DNA from 2 places in the Bacillus sp. DX3.1 genome. Region 2 is predicted to be linked to the other one. Evidence: a T-box and tRNA genes for the amino acid it is inferred to sense, from the RefSeq annotation. Region 2 holds a T-box; the other holds one or more tRNA genes.

Region 1 (8,723 bases), 660 kb from region 2:
ACGAATACTAATAGATCGAGGACTTAACCATATAATATGAAGCAATGTTATCTAGTTTTGAGAGAATATAAAAAAACTTGTTGACTTTTTAAATCAATCAGGTATAATAATGATTGTCTCAAATGAATATAGTCTGGTAATGATGGCAGAGAGGTCACACCCGTTCCCATACCGAACACGGAAGTTAAGCTCTCTAGCGCCGATGGTAGTTGGGACCTTGTCCCTGTGAGAGTAGGACGTTGCCAGGCAAAGTGGAGGATTAGCTCAGCTGGGAGAGCACCTGCCTTACAAGCAGGGGGTCGGCGGTTCGAGCCCGTCATCCTCCACCATATATTGCCGGCTTAGCTCAATTGGTAGAGCAACTGACTTGTAATCAGTAGGTTGGGGGTTCAAGTCCTCTAGCCGGCACCAGTAACTATGGCGGTTGTGGCGAAGTGGTTAACGCACCGGATTGTGGCTCCGGCATTCGTGGGTTCGATTCCCATCAGTCGCCCCATTTTTTATAAAAGATAATATGCGGGTGTGGCGGAATTGGCAGACGCACCAGACTTAGGATCTGGCGCCTTTGGCGTGGGGGTTCGACTCCCTTCACCCGCACTTTCAATTTTATAACTCATACATGTCTTGCGGAAGTAGTTCAGTGGTAGAATACAACCTTGCCAAGGTTGGGGTCGCGGGTTCGAATCCCGTCTTCCGCTCCAATTTTCAATATGACATGCCGGGGTGGCGGAACAGGCAGACGCACAGGACTTAAAATCCTGCGGTGGGTGACCACCGTGCGGGTTCGACCCCCGCCCTCGGCACCATATGCGCCCGTAGCTCAATTGGATAGAGCGTTTGACTACGGATCAAAAGGTTAGGGGTTCGAGTCCTCTCGGGCGCGCTTTTATTAACGGGAAGTGGCTCAGCTTGGTAGAGCACCTGGTTTGGGACCAGGGGGTCGCAGGTTCGAATCCTGTCTTCCCGATAGTTTTAACATGGGGCCTTAGCTCAGCTGGGAGAGCGCCTGCCTTGCACGCAGGAGGTCAGCGGTTCGATCCCGCTAGGCTCCACTTATTTAACTTTATTATGGCGGTGTAGCTCAGCTGGCTAGAGCGTACGGTTCATACCCGTGAGGTCGGGGGTTCGATCCCCTCCGCCGCTACCATAAAGGACCTTTAGCTCAGCTGGTTAGAGCAGACGGCTCATAACCGTCCGGTCGTAGGTTCGAGTCCTACAAGGTCCACCATTTAAAGTAAATATCTCGGAGGTATACCCAAGTTCGGCTGAAGGGATCGGTCTTGAAAACCGACAGGCGGCGAGAGTCGCGCGGGGGTTCGAATCCCTCTACCTCCTCCATTTTTAAAAAAAGAATATTATATCGTCGCGGGGTGGAGCAGTCTGGTAGCTCGTCGGGCTCATAACCCGAAGGTCGCAGGTTCAAATCCTGTCCCCGCAACCAATGGTCCCGTGGTGTAGTGGTTAACATGCCTGCCTGTCACGCAGGAGATCGCCGGTTCGACCCCGGTCGGGACCGCCATTTATTTTTGGCTCGGTAGCTCAGTCGGTAGAGCAGAGGACTGAAAATCCTCGTGTCGGCGGTTCGATTCCGTCCCGAGCCACCATCATATTTCATTTGGTGATTGCTTATTTAGTTTAAATGAGCCATTAGCTCAGTTGGTAGAGCATCTGACTTTTAATCAGAGGGTCGAAGGTTCGAATCCTTCATGGCTCACCATTTTTATGCGGGTGTAGTTTAGTGGTAAAACAAGAGCCTTCCAAGCTCTGGTCGAGAGTTCGATTCTCTTCACCCGCTTTTGTTTTGGGCCTATAGCTCAGCTGGTTAGAGCGCACGCCTGATAAGCGTGAGGTCGATGGTTCGAGTCCATTTAGGCCCACCATTATTCCGCAGTAGCTCAGCGGTAGAGCTATCGGCTGTTAACCGATCGGTCGTAGGTTCGATTCCTACCTGCGGAGCCATATAGAGAAGTACCCAAGTGGCTCAAGGGGCTCCCCTGCTAAGGGAGTAGATCGCTTACGCGGTGCGAGGGTTCGAATCCCTTCTTCTCTGCCATATATTTTGGCCCGTTGGTCAAGCGGTTAAGACACCGCCCTTTCACGGCGGTAACACGGGTTCGAATCCCGTACGGGTCATACGAAAAGAGATAGCATAATCTGCTATCTCTTTTTTATTTATAATATTATGTTATGAATGGACATATCTTTCAAGCTAGGGCAGACTTTCAACAGTCTGCTTATTTATTTGGATTGGTGTGGGCATATCAAAAAAGGAAAGAACTCCTTTTATAGCCGGATATAATGTTATATTCCATCCAAAGAATGAAAAAATGTTAGCAAAGCGCATTGGGATGTTAATTATATTATTTGGGCTAGAGACAATTTCATTTCCTGTTGTTTCACTTTTATTTAAAGTAGATGGATTTTATTTTGCTATTTTAGCTGGAATCGACATTTTGGTTGTGTTGATTCTTATACTAATGGATCAAATGGAAGTATAAAATGTTGTATTGGATTCGTCTTTACAATTTGCATCATTAATGATTGTTTGTAAAATAGATTCCCATATGTGAGGATCATCGGGTAAAAAATGTCCTGCATCTTTTATATAGTGGGTTGTTACATAGGGAATATCTGCTGCTACTTTTTTTATTTCTTCTATGGAGGCTAAAGTGTCAGCTGTACCATGCCAAATATGCATAGGGATAGAAATATCTTTAAAAGTAAATCCCCAAGATTTTGCTAAGAGTACAGGTTCTGTTACAGCTTCATCTACACTATTTCGCAGCGCTTCTTTCATATGAATCATAGCTACTTTAATATCTTCATCCGTTTTGATGAACTGTTGGTCCCATTCACATAAATGTGTGTTACCTTTTTTCATCGATTGCATATATTTTTCAGGATTCTTTTCCATTTGCTTTTTTTGTGAACGATAAGCCCATTTTAATATCCAAGGTAATCGTTTGGAGATAAAGAAAGCGATTCGATTTTCACGGCACATGCTAACAGGAGGCTTCTCATTTTCAAATGGAGCTACACTAGAAACCATGTTTACGCATTGCAAGCGTTCGGGAATTTTGTAAGCACAAGCTGCTGCATAAGCTCCACCGCCTGATACACCTATAATAGAAAAAGTTGGGAGCTGCAGTTGATTTGCTAACTCATTAACATCATCAGGCCAATCTAAAACTGTTCTATTACGTTTTGGATCAGAGAGTCCGTATCCAGGTCTATCTATAGAAATAAGCCGTATGCCTAATCGCTTTGCAATCATATCATCTTCCAATGCCCAAATTCTTGAACCAGGTGTACCATGGAACAGCATTACTGGTAATCCATTTGTTTGTCCATACTCTATATATGCTAAAGTGCGTCCGTCTTGTAATGTTATAATATGATTCTTCATTTTATTCACTCCTTATCCCGCTAATTAAACCGACCGTTCAGTCTAATTATATAATAGGGTTGATCTATTTGTAAATACTGGGATTTATCCCGCATTAACGGGCAGTAATATCCCCACCTCAAAATTCAGCAAAAAACAAAGAAGTTAGGTGGAGGATAAACTGCCCGTAAAAGCCCGATTGGTGAGGACTAATAATCAGTGGGGGATGAAAAACCCCCCACTGATTAAAGTTTCACTTTATTATTGGTCAGAAAAAGAAGATTTTTTCCACTTACTTTTAAGGAACAAATTGTGAGAGCGCACTGAAATAAGCTTTTTCACAATCTAAAGAAAAGGCTTCCATTGAGATTGATTCCACACCTGATACGATAACTTTCTCCTATCTGTGAAAAAGTTCACAAATAGGTCATAATTTGTGAATGTATTCACAATGATTCATGCTACAATATGAATGTAAGGAAGTTAAACAACATTAAATTAGTATTTTAATTAATTACTTAAATGACAATAATAAAGAAGTGAACCATAGAGAGGAGAATTTATCATGAAAAAAGGTATCAATCGTGTAGTATTAGTAGGAACAGGTGCTGTAGGTTGTAGTTATGCATATTCTATGATTAACCAAGGTGTAGCTGAGGAATTCGTTCTTGTTGACGTAAATGAAGCAAAAGCAGAAGGAGAAGCAATGGATTTAAGCCATGCAGTTCCATTTGCTCCAGCACCAACAAAAATTTGGAATGGTAGCTATGCAGATTGTAAAGATGCAGATCTTGTTGTTATCACTGCTGGATTACCACAAAAGCCAGGTGAAACTCGCTTAGATTTAGTTGAAAAGAATACAAAAATCTTTAAACAAATCGTTCGTGGCATTATGGATAGTGGATTTGATGGTATCTTCTTAATTGCAACTAACCCAGTTGATATTTTAACTTATGTAACTTGGAAAGAATCTGGATTACCAAAAGAGCGCGTAATTGGTTCTGGTACAACTTTAGACTCTGCTCGTTTCCGCTATATGCTAGGTGACTACTTAAATGTAGATCCACGCAACGTTCACGCATACGTTATCGGTGAACATGGTGATACTGAGCTTCCGGTTTGGAGCCACACTACAGTAGGTGTACAAAAACTAGAAACAATTTTAGCGAACAATGAACAGTATAATCAAAATGATTTAGATAAAATCTTTGTAAATGTACGCGATGCTGCTTACCATATCATTGAGCGTAAAGGTGCAACTTACTACGGAATCGGTATGTCACTTCTACGTGTAACTAAAGCGATCTTAAACAACGAGAATAGCGTGTTAACTGTATCTGCATACCTAGAAGGTCAATACGGCGAAGCTGATGCCTATGTAGGTGTACCGGCTGTAATTAACCGCGAAGGTGTTCGTGAAATTGTTGAGCTTGAGTTAAATGAAGAAGAAAAAGCGAAATTTGCTCATTCTGTAAAAGTATTAAAAGAAACTATGGCACCAGTACTATAAGATAAATTGTTCAGAAGTGGGGGCTGCTTCTCCCTTCTGAATTTTTTATATAAATTCCTTTTCCGGTTTCCCTGTATATCCCCAAGTATACACTTTTGCTGGAAAGGATCGATTATAGCAAAACGCACTCTATGTTAGGATAGAGTGCGTTTTTGTATATCTCTTATTTTTTTTGCGTTAAGCCTAATTTCTTCAAGATATCTAATGATCCCTTCCTAACACTCTAATGAGCTGTTTGAAGAAGGATTTCCTGTTTCATAACCCTTTTGCACATTAGATACCCAATGAGTCTTATATGCTCTCCACAGGCGTTATTTATACTGTTTGGATACAACCTTGCCCCACACTTTCAGTTATATAAGTCCATTTTGATTTTTCGACATATAGCCGCGGCTATGAATAACAAAAGGTGACCTGCACTCGTTTTCTCTCTTTGTTTTCACTATGTCTGGACAGGAAAAGGATCTGACCGCTTCTATGCATGGTCGGATGCTCTCTCCCACCTAAAAAGAAGGGTTTTATGTCGGTTTTTTAATTTGTATTTATATAGTTGGCTATCGCAAGTAATTGTTCTAATTTTTTTTCTAAGATATGTATACTTGCGTTATAGCTGCCCTCTTATTTTCTCCCTTTTCTTTCATTACAGTGTTTCAGAAGACTTAACGCAATTGAGAATGTACGTTCGTGTTTGGTTTTGTCAAAATTATACCTTATATTACAAAAAAGAAAAAAACTTTGTGCTGTACATTACATATGTTTGAGGGAGCGGACTTCTGTTGTTAATTTCTAAATTTCACAGAATGAAATAAGAGAGCTAGGAGGATGGTTGTTCCTAAAACCCCGATTGTTGATGTTTTTCCATTGTTTTGGTAATAACTTTATTAAAAAATTATACTCAAATAAAACGCTTTCAATGAATATTCGTCAAAATTCGATGTTTTTTATCAAATATGTCAATATTTTCTTAGATTTTAATGAAAAAGCGTATCTTTATTTAAAATTTCACAAGGATATTTCAGTTTATTATCGAATAGTGAATAGTATTAAAAATTCTGTCATCTTAGTGAGGTGAACATATTGGATGTAACAAATTGTATGGAAGAAGGATTGTATGAATTTCATAAAGAAGGATGTCATGAGAGTTATAACATGTTTGGAGGTCATCTTGTAACAGAGCATGAAATACAAGGGGTACGTTTTACAGTATGGGCTCCTCATGCGAAAGTCGTAAGTGTTGTCGGAGATTTCAATGAATGGGACAACGAAAAAAATAGGATGGTAAAAATGACAGAGCAAGGTATTTGGTCATTATTCATACCGGAACTGGAGGCATACGAAATATATAAGTATGCAATCAAAACTTCTGGTGATGAAATAATTTTAAAAGCAGATCCATATGCAACATATGCAGAAGTACGACCGAATACGGCATCTGTTATTTTTGATATAAGAGGATATGAATGGAATGATAAAAATTGGTCTCGAAAAAAGAAGCGAAAGCCGATTTATCAAGAAGCAATGGCAATTTATGAATTGCATTTTGGTTCATGGAAAAAGAAAGAAGATGGCTCGCTTTATTCGTATCGAGAAATGGCAGAGGAGCTTATTCCTTATGTAGTGGAGCATCAATTTACTCATATTGAAATCATGCCGCTTATTGAGCATCCGTACGATCGTTCTTGGGGATATCAAGGTACTGGATATTATGCGATGACGAGTCGATTTGGTACGCCGCATGATTTTATGTATTTTGTCGATGAATGTCATAAATATGGAATCGGTGTCATTTTAGATTGGGTACCAGGACATTTTTGTAAGGATGCTCATGGGCTGTATTTATTTGATGGAGAACCAACGTATGAATATAGGGACTCTGATGTACAAGAAAATCATGTTTGGGGAACGGTAAATTTTGATTTAGGAAAACAGGAAGTTCGAAACTTTTTAATTTCGAATGCACTGTTTTGGATGAAATATTATCATATTGACGGTTTTCGTGTTGATGCAGTTGCAAATATGTTGTATTGGGAAAAGGATGGAAAGCAGCAAAGTAATGAACATGCGGTCGCCTTTTTACGCCAATTAAATGAGGTGGTATTTGCTGAGGATTCGACATTTCTGATGACCGCTGAAGATTCAACAGCTTGGCCACTTGTGACTGCGCCAACGTATGAGGGCGGACTTGGTTTTAATTATAAGTGGAATATGGGCTGGATGAATGATGTACTGAAATATATGGAATGTGCACCAGAATATCGTAAATATATTCATGAGAAAATGACATTTTCTTTGCTATATGCTTATTCAGAAAACTTTATTTTACCCTTATCCCACGATGAAGTTGTTCACGGAAAAAAATCGTTATTAAATAAAATGCCGGGAGATTATTGGTCGAAGTTTGCTCAACTTCGTTTATTGTACGGATATTTCTTTACACATCCAGGGAAGAAATTGCTCTTTATGGGTGGAGAATTTGGACAATTTGATGAGTGGAAAGATCTCGAAGATTTAGATTGGAACTTACATGATTTTGAAATGCATGATCGTATGCATGATTACTTTAAAGAGCTCATAGCATTGTATAAGCGCTCAAAGCCACTTTGGCAATTAGATCATTCACAAGAAGGATTTGAGTGGATTGATGCAGATAACCGAGAACAAAGTATCTTTTCATTTATTCGCAAAGGGGAGAAAGAGGAAGAGATCCTTGTTGTTGTATGTAATTTCACAAATGCTGTGTATGAAAACTACAAAGTAGGTGTACCAGCATTTCAATATTATAACGAGATTTTAAATAGTGATGATCCGGTATACGGTGGTTCAGGACAGGTAAATAAAAAACGGTTAAAGACGATTATAGAGCCGTATCATAATCAGTCTGCTCATGTAGAAATAACAATTCCACCATTTGGCGTTTCAATTTTACGGCCAGTGAAAGCGAGAAAGGGGAGCAAAAAACAAGATGGTTCAAAAGCAGACTTGCGTAGCGATGTTATTGGCAGGGGGAAAAGGTAGTCGTTTAAGTGCGTTAACAAAGAATTTAGCTAAGCCAGCTGTTCCATTTGGCGGTAAATATCGAATTATCGATTTCACATTAAGTAATTGTGCAAATTCTGGAATTGAAACGGTCGGGATATTGACGCAGTACCAACCGCTAGAGCTTCATAATTATATTGGTATTGGGAGCGCATGGGATTTAGATCGTGTTAATGGAGGGGTAACTGTACTTCCACCGTATGCGGAATCTTCTGGCGTGAAATGGTATACAGGGACTGCTAGTGCGATTTATCAAAACTTGAATTATTTATGTCAGTATAATCCAGAATATGTTCTGATTTTATCAGGCGATCACATTTATACGATGGATTATAGCAAAATGCTGGATTATCATATTGAAAAAGAGGCAGACGTTTCTATTTCTGTTATTGAAGTACCTTGGGAAGAAGCAAGTCGTTTTGGAATTATGAATACAAATGAAGAAATGGAAGTTGTTGAGTTTGAAGAAAAACCACAATATCCAAGAAGTAACCTTGCATCGATGGGGATATATATTTTTAATTGGTCTGTTTTGAAAGAGTATTTAGAGATGGATGCAAGAAATCCAGACTCGAGTAATGATTTTGGAAAGGATGTAATTCCACTTTTATTAGATGAAAAGAAGAAATTAATGGCGTATCCATTTAGTGGCTATTGGAAAGATGTTGGTACGGTGAAAAGTTTATGGGAAGCAAATATGGATTTGCTTCGTGAGGAATCATCTTTGAATTTATATGACCGTGGCTGGCGTGTGTATTCTGTGAATCCCAACCAACCACCGCAATATATTTC
Region 2 (7,832 bases):
ATATGTACCGTAGCTCGGAATCCATACTTCGATATCGTATTTCTTCGCTGCTGTAAATCCTAAATCTCCTGTGCACATGCTCATAACGCGATACGGTAGACCTAATAATTGTAACACGCGTTCTGCATCATTTGTTAACTTTTCTAATTCTTCATAAGAATCTTCTGGTTTCACAAACTTCACAAGTTCTACTTTATTGAATTGATGTTGACGAATTAAACCACGTGTATCACGACCAGCAGATCCTGCTTCAGAACGGAAACATGAGCTAAATGCTGCATAGCGAATTGGTAACTGCTCTCTGTTTAAAATTTCATCACGGTGCATATTTGTTACAGGTACTTCGGCTGTAGGAATTAAGAAGTAATCTTCGCTTTCAATACGAAACGCATCTTCTTCAAACTTTGGAAGTTGTCCTGTTCCTGTCATGCTTGCACGGTTTACCATATAAGGAGGTAAAACTTCTTCATAACCGTGCTCGTCTGTGTGAAGGTCAAGCATAAAGCTAATTAAAGCACGCTCTAATCTTGCGCCTGCACCTTTATAAAATACAAAACGACTTCCTGTTACTTTAGCTGCACGTTCAAAGTCTAAAATCTCCAGGTCAGTAGCAAGGTCCCAATGGGGTTTTGGTTCAAAACCAAATTCTTTTACTTCTCCCCAAGTGCGCGCCTGTACATTATCATCCTCTGTTTCCCCAATTGGCGCAGATTCATGAGGAATATTTGGGATAGAAAGCATTAATCGTTCTAAATCTTCTTCCACTACGCGAAGCTCATTATCAAGATCCTTTACTTTCTCTCCTACTTCTCGCATCTCTACAATTAGCGCGTCTGCGTCTTTCTTTTCGCGTTTTAATACAGAAATTTGTTGAGACACTTCATTACGCTTACTTTTTAACTCTTCTGTTTGCACAAGAAGCTCTCTTCTTTTTGTATCTAGTTCTTCAAAGCGACCAAAATCAGTTAAATCTTCGCCTCTATGCTGTAATTTTGCTTTTACTTCTTCAAAGTTTGTACGTAAAAATTTAATATCAAGCATTATGTATTCCTCCTTTTTATTTATAAAAACAAAAAACTCCCGTCCCTGTAAAAAAGGGACGGAAGTTAAACCGCGTTGCCACCCTAGTTGAAAGCAATATTGCCTTCCTCTCAAGTAGAAATAACGACTCTTCACCGGAAATGTTTACTAGTCTCAAATGACATTCCACATTTCATTCTAGGATGGATTCACAAATTGCTTCTATCGGTTTTCACCAACCACCGACTCTCTACAAGAAACAAAATTTGTTACTACTTCCTATCAACACGTTTATCTTATAAAATTGTTACCATCAATTTACTATAATCTTTCACAAGTTGCAAGTTACTTATACAACTTTTTTCATTTTCGCTTCTTTCACCATCTGTACAAAATATGCTGTAACGCGATGATCATCCGTTAGCTCTGGATGGAACGAAGCAGCTAAAAATGGACCTTGCTTTACTGCTACCATTCGATCATCATGTGTAGAAAGAACCTCAACATTGTCTGCTACGTTCACCACATATGGCGCACGAATAAATACACCAACAAAGTCTTCCCCTACGCCTTTTATCGAAAGAGCAACTTCAAAGCTATCCTTTTGGCGACCAAATGCATTGCGCTCAACCGTAATATCCATGGCACCAATATGAGATTCCTCATAGCCTACAAGATTTTTTGCAAGTAAAATCATACCTGCACACGTACCAAACATCGGTTTACCCGATTTGGCAAACTTGCGAAGCGGTTCCATAAACCCATATTTATCAATTAGGCGGCGCATTGTTGTGCTTTCACCACCCGGTAAAATAAGTCCATCAATTTCTTCAAGTTGTTCCACACGTTTCACGATAACAGCTTCTGCACCACTTGCTTCAACTGCCTTCACATGTTCACGTACAGCTCCTTGAAGACCTAATACACCAACTATAACCATGTTAAAATCTCCTTTAATTACCAACCGCGCTCTTGCATGCGTTGTTCTGGTAATAATGTTGAAATTTCGACACCTTTCATTGCAGTGCCTAATCCTTTAGAAAGGCTTGCAATTAATTCATAGTCTTCGTAATGTGTTGTCGCTTCAACAATCGCACGTGCAAATTTTTCTGGGTTTTCTGATTTGAAAATACCAGATCCTACGAATACACCATCTGCACCAAGTTGCATCATTAATGCAGCATCTGCTGGCGTTGCAACACCACCTGCTGCAAAGTTTACAACTGGTAAACGACCAAGACGTTTAATTTCAAGTAATACTTCATAAGGAGCCCCAGTGTTTTTTGCATATGTCATTAATTCATCTTCACGTAGATTCGCAACTTGACGAATTTCTGCGTTTACTTGACGCATATGACGTACAGCCTCTACAATGTTTCCTGTTCCAGGCTCACCTTTTGTACGAAGCATGGATGCACCTTCTGCAATACGACGTGCCGCTTCCCCAATATCACGACATCCACATACGAACGGAACAGTGTAGTCACGTTTATTTAAATGATACACTTCATCAGCTGGAGTTAATACTTCGCTCTCATCAATGTAGTCTACCCCTAATGATTCTAGTACACGAGCTTCTACAAGATGCCCAATACGGCATTTTGCCATAACTGGAATCGATACGGCACCCATTACATCTTCTACAATTGTTGGATCCGCCATGCGTGCAACGCCACCTGCCGCACGAATATCTGCAGGAACACGTTCTAATGCCATAACAGCAACCGCACCTGCTTCTTCCGCAATTTTAGCTTGTTCAGCGTTAACTACGTCCATGATGACGCCGCCTTTTTGCATTTCTGCCATTCCGCGTTTTACACGCTCTGTTCCTGTTACATTTGTCATGTACAAAAACCCCCCTAGGTGAATTGCTTTTCCCCATTAACGGCGAAAATTAAGAATACTCTTACATTCTACCACTAACTATTAGAGGCTTGTCTACTATTTTTTGATAAAGTCAGTATGAAAAATAGTAAATAAAAAAAGCTCCTACAATGAGGAGCTTTTAAAACCAACCTTTTACTGTGTCAACAGCACTGTTCCAAATGCCGCCAAAGAAAGAACCGATTCCACGCATAGAAAGAGTGAACCAGTTAGCTTTTTCTACTTCTGCTTTTGTTACAAGATCTACTTGTAAGGACTTACCTGTTAAGAAGCCAGCATCATTACCATCTTTAGCTGATACAACCATTTGACCAATTGTTGTACCCTTTTTAATTGGTGCTTCTTGTCTTTCTTTCATTGCTTTAAATTCTGTTTTATAAACATCTTTACTTCCTTTTGGCATTGGAAGTACGATAGCTTGTTTCGTTTGCAATGCTACATCCGTATCTTTCGCTTTCTTTACTTGTACAGTTTCATGTCCCTTTACGGCTGAACCCTTTGGATATACCTTTTTCGCTTCAAAGTTTGTAAAACCGTAATCAAATAGTTTCTTCGTTTCTGCAAAGCGTGCTGTATGAGAATTTGTTTTAATAACAACAGAAATTAAACGCATACCATTTCTCTCCGCTGTGCCTGTAAAGCAATCCCCAGCTTCTGGAGTAGATCCTGTTTTGAGACCATCTACGCCTTCATACTCCATGATTAATCCTTTTAACATCCAGTTCCAGTTAGCCATCTCAATCGGATATTTTCCACCTTCTTGGAATGTCTTTTTCGGAATTCCAGCCGTTTCTAATACATTTGGGAAATCTTGAATCAGACGTTGTGCCAAGATTGCACAATCTCTAGCAGACATTTTATTTTCTTCATCCGGTGTTGTTCCTTCTGGATGTTTACCTTTTAAATCTTTGTTTGATAATCCCGTAGAGTTTACAAACTTATAATTTTTCAATCCAAGCTCTTTTGCTTTATCATTCATCATTTTTACAAAATCTGCTTCCGATCCTGCAACAGCTTCAGCTAAAGCAATTGTTGCACCATTTGCAGAATAAATGCCCATGGCTTCATATAGCTCTTTCACTGTATAAGATCCGCCATTTTCTAGAGGAACGTTGGATAATGAGCGATCCTGTGAAACCGTGTGCGCATAGTCAGAAACCTTTACCTTTTGATTCCACTTCAGTTTTCCTTTGTCTACTGCTTCATGAACTAAGTACTCACTCATCATTTTTGTCATACTAGCAATCGCTAGTAATTCATCTGCATTTTTTTGATATAAAATTTTCCCAGAATTTGCTTCCACTAAAATTGCTGCACCTGCTTCAATATTTAAAGCAGAGCTTGTTTCTGCCGATGCACTGCTATATGTAACAAACATGCTGCAAAATAGCGTAAGCACTGTTACCATTGCGATGAATCGCTTGCAAAACATACCTTTCACTGTTGTTACCCCCAATATCTTTGTATTCACATAACCGTTATTTTAACATAATCAAAAAAAAATAGACAGAGATACTAGGTCTCTGTCCATTTACATATAAGACATTATAAAGAGTAATTTGGAGATTCTTTTGTAATTTGTACATCATGTGGATGACTTTCGCGTAAGCCAGCACCTGACATGCGAATAAATTGTGCACTCTCACGTAAGAACTCTAAATCTTGTGCTCCACAATATCCCATACCTGCACGTAAGCCACCAACTAATTGGTGAACTGTATCAGCTAAAGGACCTTTAAATGGTACTCGTCCCTCAATTCCTTCTGGAACAAGTTTTTTGTTGCCTTCTTGGAAGTAACGATCTTTACTTCCTTTTTCCATTGCTCCAACAGAACCCATGCCGCGGTATACTTTAAATTGACGTCCTTGGTAAATTTCAGTTTCTCCTGGGCTTTCTGCTACACCAGCAAAGATACTTCCAAGCATAACAACGTGTGCACCTGCTGCTAACGCTTTTACCATATCTCCAGAGTATTTAATGCCGCCATCAGCAATCACTGGAATACCATGCTTACGAGCTTCTGTTGCACAATCATATACTGCCGTTAATTGTGGTACACCAACACCTGCCACAACGCGTGTTGTACAAATAGAGCCAGGTCCAATACCAACTTTAATAATATTTGCACCTGCTTCGATTAATGCGCGTGTCGCTTCAGCTGTAGCAACATTACCTGCGATAATATTCAATGATGGATATTTCGCACGAACTTCTTTTACTTTTTCAATAACACCATGAGAATGTCCATGAGCTGTATCAAGAACAATTACGTCAACATTCGCTTTCACTAATGCATCGATACGAAGCATTGCGTCTGCTGTTACACCAACTGCTGCTCCAACAAGTAAACGACCTTGCGTATCTTTTGCAGAGTTTGGAAATTCAATTACTTTTTCAATATCTTTAATTGTGATAAGCCCTTGTAATACACCGTGATTATCAACAAGAGGGAGTTTTTCAATTTTATATTTCTGGAGAATCTTTTCAGCATCTTCTAGTGTTGTGCCAACAGGAGCTGTAATTAATTGCTCTTTTGTCATCACATCGGAAATTTTAATAGAGTAGTCTTGAATGAAACGCATATCACGGTTTGTAATAATACCAACTAGTTTTTGCTCATCTAAATTATTTACAATTGGTACACCTGAAATACGATATTTTCCCATAAGATGTTCTGCATCATATACTTGATGTTCTGGAGTTAAAAAGAAAGGATCTGTAATAACGCCGCTCTCAGAGCGCTTTACTTTATCAACCTGCTCGGCTTGTTGCTCAATAGACATATTCTTATGAACAATCCCTAAGCCGCCTTGACGTGCCATAGCAATCGCCATATCAGCTTCTGTTACTGTATCCATACCTGCACTAATTAAAGGAATGTTTAACTGTAAGCTTTCAGATAGAACAGTTTTTACACTTACTTCTCTTGGCAATATATCTGACTTCGCTGGTACAAGTAATACATCATCGAATGTCAAACCTTCTTTAACAAATTTAGATTCCCACATAAATTTTCCCCCTATGATACCAGAAATTATTATTAGTAGCTTATCAATTGGTTAAAATACTGTCAAGAAAGTACATATATGTTTGAATTTTTAGATAATAAAAGGAGTGTATTACATGCACCATACATCTCATACTTGGCAGCAATTAAGTTTCTTTTTTTCATCCCAACATGTACAACGTTATCTTGTCCACTGCTATGAAAAATTACCTATTGAAAATGCTGAAAAGAAGAGCTTCGAAAATTGCTATCCCTTTATTTATTATTTGGAACATGGGAAAAGTTATTATGAATTATGTAAAACTGCCCCATTCTCCATTCAACCTATGTTGCAGTTTTATGGCATGAGCCAGCTCTTAAAGGCTTGCTTATTAACCGTCGATCCGAATTATCCAGAATCAACGACAGTCTTAGCACACGGCGTAACAACACGTAAACGAAAGAAACAAGGATATCAATTTTTAGAAGATGAAGTAAAAATACAAAAAAATGGGTTATTTACTCATGTGGCGGAACGAATGTTTCACATGAAACATTTGGAAACTGAAAAATTTACAATGCTAGAACTAACGAAAAAAATTGCTGAATTAAAAAACCTGTTTCAGTACAGTCAAAAAAAACAAATGCTATACAAAGTCGATAAAGTAAGTGAACATCATATTTCATTTCCCCCTGCTATACTAGATCGTTTGCATATGACGAAAGAACGTTTTATTCGTCATATAGAAACAACATGTAAGCATCTTTTTATTCACTACACGCCAAATGAATTAAATAAATCTTCCTTAGTGTTTTCGACACCTATTGAAACATGGAATCCATTATATAGCACACCTTTTTCTTATGATTGTCATACACATACCTACTATTTACCGACAACTCATGATGTCCGTAATCATAAAGCACTTTTACCGGAACTACTTACACATTATTTACTACTCTACAATTTGAGTATGATTTCTCGCTATGAAACAGATTGGTGGTACGACTTATTGGGAAGCTATGCTTCTGAAGATTATCCGTTTATTTATCAATTTTTAGCTGTCTCTGCTCAAAAAATCCCTTATTATATTTCGTTGTTTTTACTTACTCAACAATCCGCCATTTCTTAGGAAATACAAAAAAGACGAGTCATTATGACTCGTCTTTGATTGCTTGGCGACGTCCTACTCTCACAGGGACAAGGTCCCAACTACCATCGGCGCTAGAGAGCTTAACTTCCGTGTTCGGTATGGGAACGGGTGTGACCTCTCTGCCATCATCACCAAACTATGAAGGATATTCCTTCAAAACTAGATAACATTGCTTCATATTATATGGTTAAGTCCTCGATCTATTAGTATTCGTCAGCTCCACATGTCACCATGCTTCCACCTCGAACCTATCAACCTGATCATCTTTCAGGGATCTTACTAGCTTACGCTATGGGAAATCTCATCTTGAGGGGGGCTTCATGCTTAGATGCTTTCAGCACTTATCCCTTCCGCACATAGCTACCCAGCTATGCCCTTGGCAGAACAACTGGTACACCAGCGGTGCGTCCATCCCGGTCCTCTCGTACTAAGGACAGCTCCTCTCAAATTTCCTGCGCCCACGACGGATAGGGACCGAACTGTCTCACGACGTTCTGAACCCAGCTCGCGTACCGCTTTAATGGGCGAACAGCCCAACCCTTGGGACCGACTACAGCCCCAGGATGCGATGAGCCGACATCGAGGTGCCAAACCTCCCCGTCGATGTGGACTCTTGGGGGAGATAAGCCTGTTATCCCCGGGGTAGCTTTTATCCGTTGAGCGATGGCCCTTCCATGCGGAACCACCGGATCACTAAGCCCGACTTTCGTCCCTGCTCGACTTGTAGGTCTCGCAGTCAAGCTCCCTTATGCCTTTGCACTCTACGAATGATTTCCAACCATTCTGA

Evidence for each region. The T-box of region 2 lies ahead of serS (serine--tRNA ligase). A T-box ahead of a tRNA ligase gene usually reads a tRNA of that ligase, here a tRNA-Ser.
Region 1: it has a tRNA-Ser gene. The T-box ahead of serS (serine--tRNA ligase) is inferred to sense a tRNA for this amino acid. The anticodon was not compared.

The regions. Positions count from the first base shown of each region.
Region 1 covers NZ_CP128153.1:4,531,174-4,539,896, reverse strand. Annotated here, with positions in the region: rRNA gene QRE67_RS22890 (23S ribosomal RNA) at 1-31, shown strand, start outside; rRNA gene rrf (5S ribosomal RNA) at 133-248, shown strand; tRNA gene QRE67_RS22880 (tRNA-Val) at 254-329, shown strand; tRNA gene QRE67_RS22875 (tRNA-Thr) at 336-411, shown strand; tRNA gene QRE67_RS22870 (tRNA-His) at 421-496, shown strand; tRNA gene QRE67_RS22865 (tRNA-Leu) at 517-597, shown strand; tRNA gene QRE67_RS22860 (tRNA-Gly) at 627-701, shown strand; tRNA gene QRE67_RS22855 (tRNA-Leu) at 718-806, shown strand; tRNA gene QRE67_RS22850 (tRNA-Arg) at 810-883, shown strand; tRNA gene QRE67_RS22845 (tRNA-Pro) at 894-967, shown strand; tRNA gene QRE67_RS22840 (tRNA-Ala) at 980-1,052, shown strand; tRNA gene QRE67_RS22835 (tRNA-Met) at 1,071-1,147, shown strand; tRNA gene QRE67_RS22830 (tRNA-Ile) at 1,152-1,228, shown strand; tRNA gene QRE67_RS22825 (tRNA-Ser) at 1,246-1,338, shown strand; tRNA gene QRE67_RS22820 (tRNA-Met) at 1,365-1,441, shown strand; tRNA gene QRE67_RS22815 (tRNA-Asp) at 1,444-1,519, shown strand; tRNA gene QRE67_RS22810 (tRNA-Phe) at 1,529-1,604, shown strand; tRNA gene QRE67_RS22805 (tRNA-Lys) at 1,642-1,717, shown strand; tRNA gene QRE67_RS22800 (tRNA-Gly) at 1,725-1,795, shown strand; tRNA gene QRE67_RS22795 (tRNA-Ile) at 1,804-1,880, shown strand; tRNA gene QRE67_RS22790 (tRNA-Asn) at 1,885-1,959, shown strand; tRNA gene QRE67_RS22785 (tRNA-Ser) at 1,963-2,053, shown strand; tRNA gene QRE67_RS22780 (tRNA-Glu) at 2,062-2,133, shown strand; gene QRE67_RS22775 (hypothetical protein) at 2,328-2,498, shown strand; gene QRE67_RS22770 (alpha/beta fold hydrolase) at 2,483-3,406, opposite strand; gene QRE67_RS22765 (L-lactate dehydrogenase) at 3,951-4,895, shown strand; gene glgB (1,4-alpha-glucan branching protein GlgB) at 5,973-7,910, shown strand; gene QRE67_RS22755 (glucose-1-phosphate adenylyltransferase) at 7,858-8,723, shown strand, end outside.
Region 2 covers NZ_CP128153.1:13,300-21,131, reverse strand. Annotated here, with positions in the region: gene serS (serine--tRNA ligase) at 1-1,041, opposite strand, end outside; T-box leader at 1,093-1,315, opposite strand; gene pdxT (pyridoxal 5'-phosphate synthase glutaminase subunit PdxT) at 1,370-1,960, opposite strand; gene pdxS (pyridoxal 5'-phosphate synthase lyase subunit PdxS) at 1,978-2,865, opposite strand; gene QRE67_RS00070 (serine hydrolase) at 3,026-4,345, opposite strand; gene guaB (IMP dehydrogenase) at 4,450-5,913, opposite strand; gene QRE67_RS00060 (YaaC family protein) at 6,029-7,024, shown strand; rRNA gene rrf (5S ribosomal RNA) at 7,066-7,181, opposite strand; rRNA gene QRE67_RS00050 (23S ribosomal RNA) at 7,229-7,832, opposite strand, start outside.